Regions from separate parts of the Marinobacter sp. RI1 genome, predicted to be linked through region 2. Evidence: predicted binding sites of a transcription regulator. Region 2 holds the regulator's gene; the other holds the start of a gene.
The links. The regulator FliA, encoded in region 2, starts transcription of late flagellar genes. The targets are predictions, from matches to a motif close to CTAAAGTTTNNNNNNNNNNNGCCGNTAA.
Positions count from the first base shown of each region.

Region 1: ACAM27_RS07565 (methyl-accepting chemotaxis protein) is a predicted target of FliA. The motif match lies at 2,681-2,708, and genes of this name have one in related genera.

Region 1 is NZ_AP031605.1:1,672,161-1,676,603, reverse strand. Features, by position in the region: gene ACAM27_RS07575 (MFS transporter) at 1-459, shown strand, start outside; gene ACAM27_RS07570 (membrane protein) at 475-843, opposite strand; gene ACAM27_RS07565 (methyl-accepting chemotaxis protein) at 905-2,545, opposite strand; gene ACAM27_RS07560 (PhoX family phosphatase) at 2,783-4,443, opposite strand, start outside.
Region 2 is NZ_AP031605.1:3,053,057-3,057,499, reverse strand. Features, by position in the region: gene flhF (flagellar biosynthesis protein FlhF) at 1-599, shown strand, start outside; gene ACAM27_RS13830 (MinD/ParA family protein) at 673-1,485, shown strand; gene ACAM27_RS13825 (RNA polymerase sigma factor FliA) at 1,518-2,261, shown strand; gene cheY (chemotaxis response regulator CheY) at 2,422-2,805, shown strand; gene ACAM27_RS13815 (protein phosphatase CheZ) at 2,827-3,612, shown strand; gene ACAM27_RS13810 (chemotaxis protein CheA) at 3,631-4,443, shown strand, end outside.

The DNA of each region.
Region 1 (4,443 bases), 1.4 Mb from region 2:
TGGATGCTGGGCGTCTTTCTGCTCGCCAGCAGTCTGGCCAGCTCCCTGAGCGCCAGCTTCTGGGGTTGGGCCGCCGACACCTCCAGCCGCCGAGTGATGATTCGGGGTGCCGCCATGGCCAGCTCGGTCTGCCTGGTGGTTGGTGTTCTTGCACTGGTGCTGGGCCCCGGGTTTGGCGGTGCCTGGTTCTATCCCGTCGCGTTTTTTGTGCTGAGTATTGCCCATGCCGGCGTGCGTCTGGGGCGCAAAACCTATCTGGTGGATATGGCCGGAGGCAACAAACGGACAGACTACACAGCGGTCAGCAATACCGTTATCGGTGTGTTGCTGCTGGTAACCGGGGGGTTCACAGCCGCCATTTCCATGATTTCGGACGTGGCGGTGATTCTGGTATTGGGACTGATGGGGCTGGCGGGCATGCTGAGCGCATTACGCCTTGAAGAAGTGACGGAAGACTGAGCCATCAAGACCCCGTTACATCGGGGTCTTGCCATCGTTCAGGGCCAGGGCACCTTTGACAATTCGGTAGATCACCCAGATCGCAATACCCAGCAGAATAAACCAGCCCACGATCAGCATGGTGGTAATCACCCCGATGACTGTCCACAGCAAACCAATCCAGAAGGTGCGGATCTGCCAGCGGAAATGGGGCTCTATCCAGGTACCACGGACATCATCCAGTTTGACGTAGTTGATGATCACGCCCACCAGTGCCGTCAGCCCCCCCAGGAAAAAAGACAACGCCTGCAGGATGTAAACCACCACCGCCAGATTCCTCGCAGAGCTGGGCTCCTGTGATTGCTGACCGTCAGGTTTTGCGGGGATATACTCGGTTTCGGACACAGGTGTTCTCCTTGTTACGTCCCTGGCAGTCTATCACAGCCTTGGCTGGAGCCCAGTGCGATCAATTCCCCGCCGGCCGATACCCAACCCGGAAACCGCCCCAGTGCTTACCGTTCACATAGATGGGCACCGACAGGTCGTGCATGATCTCACCGGTGTCCCGGCGATAGGTCTGGAGCAGCATGCTTTCGGTATGACTCCCGCAGCGTATGCCAGTGCGGTCATTGAACAGTCGCTTGCTGCGGCTTTTCACCAGGTCGACTTCCGGATTACCACTCGGCGGGTGGGCAAAATCCTTGTTATGGGTAGGCACATAACCGTCCGGCGCGCAGGCGATGGAGAACACAATGGCCTCATGGGATTTCTTGATGGGCTCCTGTATTGCCGGAAACATCTGGTCAGTAAACCGATCGAAGCTGCTGGAATACTGTTGGGGCTGGGTGTTGGCAATCGGTGTTCGCTTTTTGTCAAACAGCGCCGCTTCACTCAAACGGCCCTCTCGAATTGCCGCCTCAAACAACTGGCCAATCTGCTGCGCCCCTTCCAGTGCTTTCTCATAAAACGGCCGGTGGTAGCTTTCGCTGCTGTTCAGCGCAAAGGCAGCATTCGCCTTCTCCGCCAGCTCCATCAACGTGGAAGCCTGGTCCGCCAGCGATGCCACACTGGTATCACTTTCGGATATATGGTCACGGACAGACTCAATAGCCGAAAACACCTGGGCCAGACTCTGCTCGTTGTTCTGGTCAATCTCGGCAATACGGGCAACCTGCTGCTGAACCCGGTCGGATTGATCCCGAATCTGATCCAGCTGGCCGCCAACGCTCTCTACAGATGCTAGCCCGTCTTCCACGGTTTTCGCCAGAGATTCAATGCGGGACACAATCTTGGTTGTGTCATTCTGAATTTCGTCGAGGGTGTCCGCCACTTCACTGGTGGCCTGGGCAGTGCGCCCGGCCAACTGCCGGACTTCATCGGCCACCACCGCAAACCCGCGGCCCTGTTCACCGGCTCGGGCCGCCTCAATGGCGGCATTCAGTGCCAAAAGATTAGTCTGCTCGGCGATACCCTGAATGGTGGACGTCACGCCCTGGATCTTGCCGGATTTTTCGTGCAGGGCCTGAATCAACCTGAGGTTCTCTTCCGACTGTTGATGCACCAGGCGCACATTTTCAATGGCCGACACCAATGACTGACGCCCCTCCACGCTGACTTCGCGATTCTGCAATGCCATGGTGGCGGCGTTGGTGGCCTGTTCCGATGATTCCCGAACCGATTCCGTGATCTGGCCGGCGTAGTCGGCCATCTGAGCGGTTTCTTCAACCTGTCGGTCCAGGCGCTGCTTCACCTGATCCGCCGCAAACGAGACTTCGGCGGCCGAGATGGCATTCTTGTCGGCACTGGCCGAGAGGGTTTCAACCAGGGCCTTGCCCGCACGGGCATCCGCCAGAAGCTGCGCACACTGAGCCCGCAAGGGATGATTGTCAGCCAGGGAGCCATCATTCAGGTCGTTGATTCCACGCTCTATTGGTTCAAGCACCCGTAAAACCAGATAGCAAGCCGCAGCAGCAAGGCCCACAAGGAGCCCGATTAACAGAGAGGCGGCATCGAGCCCCATCAACGGAGCCACCAGAATGCAGGCAATACCGAGCGCAACAGCAATGCCCACCCCCCATAAAATTGCAGTGCGATCGAGTAAACCCATGGTGCCCTCATCTTTGTCATTGCTAACGCAAGCATGTTGTTATTGCAGGCCATCCCGGAGAGTAAAGAAATGATATGAGTTAATAACTGCTACTTTAGTGGATTAAAGATACCACTATTGCAGTGCCCAAGGGGTTTATCGGCATCTGGAAGGAAATCTGAAATACAGAAGAGAAAAGCCCGGGCGGAACGAGTCCGCCCGGGCTTTTTGGCAGAGCCTGACAACCGTTATGGCTGATCAGGCACCGATAACGCCGCTGTCATCGCGGGTAACGATAACCGTTGCATCACGCGGACGCGGATCGTTGGCATCCGGCCAGTTTGCTTCCGGGTGCTGGATATTGACGAACATGGTCTTCACATCCGGTGTGGAGACAACGCCTGTAACCTCACAGCCAACCGGCCCAACGAAGAAACGCTTGATCTCGCGGGTTTCCGGGTTAGCCGCCAGCATCATGTTGTTCTGATAAGGTGCTGCATCGGAGCCATCGGTCTGAATCCAGAGGCGACCGTTATAATCGAACCAGAGGCCATCCGGACTGTTGAAGATGTTGTCATCAGTCAGAGATACGATAACCTGGTCGTCAACCACGGTTTCCGTGCCCTGCTCACCGGCAAACACGAAGATATCCCAGTCGAAGCTGGTCGCAGTGTGATCGTTGCCGTCTTCGCTCCAGCGAATAATATGACCGGTGCGGTTGTTGGCATTCGGATTTGCCGCGTTTACCTGCTCCTCCGTCCGGCGGGAGTTATTGGTCAGCGTAAAGTAAACCTGACCGGAATTCGGATCTACTGCCCCCCACTCCGGGCGATCCATCGGGGTCGCACCTGCGATGTCGGCAGCCAGGCGAGTGTTCAACAAAACATCAGCCTGATTCTCAAAACCGTCAAACTGAACGTTGCCAACCATTTCGCCCTGGGCCGCAGCCACTTTGGCAGCAAAATCCGCATCGTTCAGATCCAGCGCCAGCCAGTCGCCCGAGCCATCGTCATTAAAGCGAGCCACGTAGAGTGTGCCCTCGTCCAGGAGGTAGCCACCGGCCGTTGCAGCGTAATAAGGCTTTGAGGAGACAAATTTGTAGATGTACTCGAAACGGGAATCATCACCGGAATAACATACGACCGGCTCACCTTCCTTAACCGGCGCAAAAATCACACCCTCGTGACCAAAGCGGCCCAGCGCGGTTCGCTTCTGTGGTTTGCTCTCTGGAGTAAACGGATCAATTTCCACCATGAAACCGTAGGTATTGGCCTCATTCCGGTAATCATCCGCCGCCGACGCACCCGTCGGGGTAACATCAAAGCGCACGTATTGATCCGCACCGCTGTCAGCCAACTCCCAGTCGTAGCGGCTTGAATCGCCGACGCCATGGCGGGTCTGCTCCCGGGGCTGCGTTGCATCGCTATTAGCGAAGTACCCGTGCCAGTTTTCCTCAGCCGCAAGGTAAGTTCCCCACGGCGTCGGGCCCATCGCGCAGTTGTTCAGAGTACCGCGGGTTTCCGTTGCATCCGGACTGTATTTGGTGACCAGTTTGTCGTAACCACGCACCGGACCACGGATATCCATTTCGGTATTACCCGTAACCCGGCGATTAAACGGACTCCCGAAAACAATATCCCACTTGCCGTTGTTGTCGCGTTTGATATGAACCACAGACACACCGTGCGCGGCGATTTCCTTGCGCACTTCATCGGCCGGACGCATACCGTTGATGTAGGTAGCCCCGTTGGCATGCAAAGCGCCTTGATTGATGTACTCATGGTTCATCACCAACAGACCTTCGCTGGAGCTGTTACCACCGGCTTTCAGATCAATCGGGAAAAAGTGCACGCCGTCATGATGCATGCCCATTTGCTGCTCTTGCTCTTCTCCGGTATTGGTGCCATCCGGCTTATAGG
Region 2 (4,443 bases):
CCGGGTCTGGCAAAACCACCACCATTGGCAAGCTGGCGGCCCGCTACGTCCTTGAGCATGGTCCGGATTCGTTGGCACTGGTGACCACCGACCGCTATCGTGTGGCCGCTCATGAGCAGCTCTTCGTGTTCGGCCGCATCCTGAATGTGCCCGTGCGTGTGGTGGATGAGAGCCATTCCCTGGATGACATTCTTGATGAGTTATCGGATCGACACCTGGTGCTGATTGACACTGCCGGCCTGACCAGTGCCGACCGCGGTTACCAGGAACAACTGGCGGAGTTGGCTCGCAGCGATCACAATATCCGTACACATCTGGTGGTCTCCGCCACCAGTCAGCCACGTATCATGAAATCCGTGTGGCATTGCTATAAGATGGCAAGCCTTGCAGGCTGCATCATGACCAAGATTGATGAGGCCCTGACCCTGGGCGAAGCGCTCGGGTTCGTTATGGAGACCAGCTTACCGGTGGCCTGGTACACCGATGGCCAGAAGATACCGGAAGATCTCCAGAGGGCGGAGGCCATTCCGTTAGTGCGCCTGGGCGTAGAACGGCTTAAGGCCGTGCAGAGCGCACAGACAGTCGCCGAAGGTGCCTGAGCCTCGTTGGCGACCAGAATAAAACACCGGCACGCGTGCCCGTACAAGAACGTAGTAAGAGACTGATAACAGTATGAGCAGACCACATCCGGTTCAGGTGATTGCGGTTTCCGGCGGCAAGGGCGGTGTCGGCAAGAGCAATGTTTCGGTCAATCTCGGTATCGCCCTGGCCCAGAAGGGGCGCCGGGTTGTCTTGCTGGACGCGGATCTCGGGCTCGCCAACATCGATGTGTTGCTCGGCATTACCGCCAATCGAAATCTTCAAGACGTACTCAGCGGCGATTGTGATCTGAAAGACGTGCTGGTGAATGGCCCTGGTGGTATCAAGATTGTACCGGCTTCCTCCGGCACCCAGCGTATGACCCAGCTCAGCGCCATGGAACATGCCGGCCTGATCAACGCTTTCAGTGAGCTGGGCGACCAGATTGACGTTCTGATTGTGGATACCGCCGCAGGTATTTCTGAATCGGTGGTCAGCTTCCTCAGGGCCTCGCAGGAACTTCTGCTGGTGGTCTGCGACGAACCTACTTCCATTACCGATGCCTACGCGTTGATCAAGCTGATGAACCGGGATTATGGCACCAACCGCTTCCGTATCTTGGCAAACCAAGTCCGCAATGAGCAGGAAGGCCGCCATCTGTTTGAAAAACTGACCCGGGTCACCGAGCGTTTTCTGGATGTGGCACTACAATATGTAGGTATCGTGCCTTACGACGAGGCCGTCAAGAAAGCCGTCCAAAGACAGAAAGCGGTATTGGATGCCTATCCGAGGGCGAAAGCCTCGCTGGCTATCCGGGCTCTGGCCGAAAAAGTGGACAGTTGGCCTTTGCCGTCCTCTCCCAGGGGGCATCTCGAATTCTTCGTGGAGCGGCTCGTCGAAGTCTGATCTGAATCCAGTCCTACAAGAAAACCGGATACATGACATTGGCGAAAAATCTGGGAATTTACCATCAGGCCGGCGCCAGGAGCCCTTCAGCCCTGATTGAAGAGCATGCGCCGCTGGTCAAGAAAATCGCCCTTCATCTCATGGCCCGGCTGCCGCCATCAGTGCAGCTGGAAGACCTTATGCAGGCCGGTATGATTGGCCTGCTGGAGGCCGCGCAGCGCTATTCTTCCGGCAAAGGTGCCACCTTTGAAACCTACGCAGGGATTCGCATCCGCGGCGCCATGGTGGATGAGATCCGCAAAGGCGACTGGGTGCCCCGCTCAGTGCATCGCAACGCCCGGCGAATCGCCAGTGCTATCAAGCAGGTGGAAGATCGTACCGGGCGCGAGGCCCAGGATGCCGAAGTAGCTGAAGAGCTTGGCATTGGTCTGGACGAGTATCATGCCTCACTCGCCGACGCTAACAGCGGTAGACTTTTTAGTCTTGATGAGCTCAATGAATCCGGCGAGCTGCCGATAGAAGAAGCAGAAGCGAGTGATAATCCGCTGGACGGTATTGCTTCAGGCGCTTTCCAGCGAAGTCTCGCAGACGCCATTGAGCAGTTGCCTGAGCGTGAAAAGCTGGTATTGAGCCTGTATTACCAGGAAGAGCTCAACCTCAAGGAAATCGGTGCGGTGCTAGGGGTCAGTGAGAGCCGGGTAAGCCAGATTCACAGCCAGGCGGCGTTGCGACTTCGCAGCCGGCTGGCCGAGTGGCGGGATGGTGACAACGACTGATCGGCCAGGTGCTGTGTTTCTCTTTCAGCAAGCTGTGTAGCTTTTGGTAAACGATGCTTTACAACGTGCGCAAACACCACACAATAAGCGCTTAAGGTAGCAGCCTGCTAGACTTCCAAAAGGCTGAATGAATTCCGGGTGTTACTGACTGGAGGTCCCATTGGACAAGAACATGAAAATTCTCATTGTGGATGACTTCTCCACAATGCGACGCATCATCAAAAACCTGCTGCGAGATCTCGGCTTCACCAATACGGATGAAGCAGACGATGGCAACACCGCGTTGCCCATGCTCCGAAGCGGCAAGTATGACTTCCTGGTGACTGACTGGAACATGCCCGGCATGTCGGGCTTTGACCTTCTGAAGGCTGTCCGTGCTGATGAAAACCTGAAGAACCTGCCGGTTCTGATGGTAACGGCAGAGGCCAAGCGGGACCAGATCGTGGCTGCGGCTCAGGCCGGGGTGAACGGGTATGTGGTCAAGCCTTTCACGGCAGCCGTGCTGAAGGAAAAGATCGAGAAAATCTTCGAACGAATCCAGTAACCAGAGGTCGGATGGCTCGCCATGAGTGATACCAAACAGAACCATCAGGGCCTTGATCCGGAGGTGGCGGAGAAGCTTCAAAAGCAGGCCTCCGACCTGGCCGAGAATGTAAACGCCGGGAATTATGCCAAGGCGATGACCCTGATCAATGAACTGAGCGAGGTTCGCGATCAGAGTCTGTATCGGGAAGTGGGGCGACTGACCCGCAGCCTCCATGAGGCAATCCGGAACTTCCAGATAGACCCGCGTAATGCCGAGCAGAAAGAAGTGCTGTCGAAGATGAGCGACGCTTCTGACCGTCTGGCCTATGTGGTTCAGATGACCAGCCAGGCGGCGAACCGCACCATGGATCTGGTTGAGGAAAGCATGCCGGTGGCTCACGCCATGCGGGATGAAGCGGTTTCCCTGCGGGATGAGTGGCAGCGTCTGCGCCGTCGTGAAATGGAGCCTGCGGAGTTTCGGGAGCTTTACGGTCGCATCGACAAGTTCTTCGCTGGCCTGACGACAGACTCCGACAGTCTGTACCAGAACCTGTCGGAAATCCTTCTGGCTCAGGATTTTCAGGATCTTACCGGTCAGGTTATCCAGAAGGTCACCGCGTTGGTGAAAGAGGTGGAAGACAACCTTCTTGGTCTGGTGGTGATGGCCAGCCACGTTGATCAACTGACCGGCACAGTGCATCAGATTGAAGAAAAAGAAGAATCGGCCGAAAAAGGGGTAGGGCCCCAGATCAAGGCCGATGAGCGGGAAGATGTAGTTTCGGGACAGGACGATGTGGACGATCTGCTGTCCAGTCTCGGATTCTGATAATAAAGAGGGTGACGCATGGCGTTAGATGCTGATGAAGAGATCCTGCAGGACTTCCTGGTAGAAGCCGGCGAGATACTCGAAAAGTTGTCGGAGCAGCTGGTGGATCTGGAGCAGCATCCCGATGACAGCGATCTGCTGAACGCCATTTTCCGTGGCTTCCATACCGTGAAAGGGGGCGCAGGCTTCCTTCAGCTGGAGGCACTGGTTAATTGCTGCCACTCTGCGGAGAACGTGTTTGATATTCTCCGGAATCACAAGCGCAAGGTAACACCGGACCTGATGGACGTGGTGCTGGAGGCGCTGGACAACGTTAATGCCATGTTCGAAGAAGTCCGCAACCGGGAAGAACCGACGCCCGCGCCGGACGAACTGATTGAAGCTCTGGATGCACTCGCCAAACCCGAGTCCGAGGATGCACCGGCGGTGGAAGCACCAACCCCGGCACAGGAGCCGTCGTCTGCGGATGTCGGACAGCAAGGGGATCAGGGCGATATCACTGACGAAGAGTTCGAGCAGCTGCTGGACGCGTTGGCGGATGAAAAATCCGATGGCCAGAAACCGGTCGGCAACGAGCAGGTGAGCACCCCGGCAGAATCCGCCGGCGGCTCAGACAGTGATGAGATTACCGACGATGAATTTGAGGCCCTGCTGGATCAACTCCACGGCAAGGGCCAGTTTGCCGGCGCGCCTGCGGAAGATGAAGCGCCCAAGGCAGATATCGACACCAGCGGTGGCTCGGAGAAATCATCCGGTGACGCCGATCTGATTTCCGACGACGAATTCGAGAACCTGCTGGACGAACTGCATGGCAAGGGTGCAGGCCCAAGC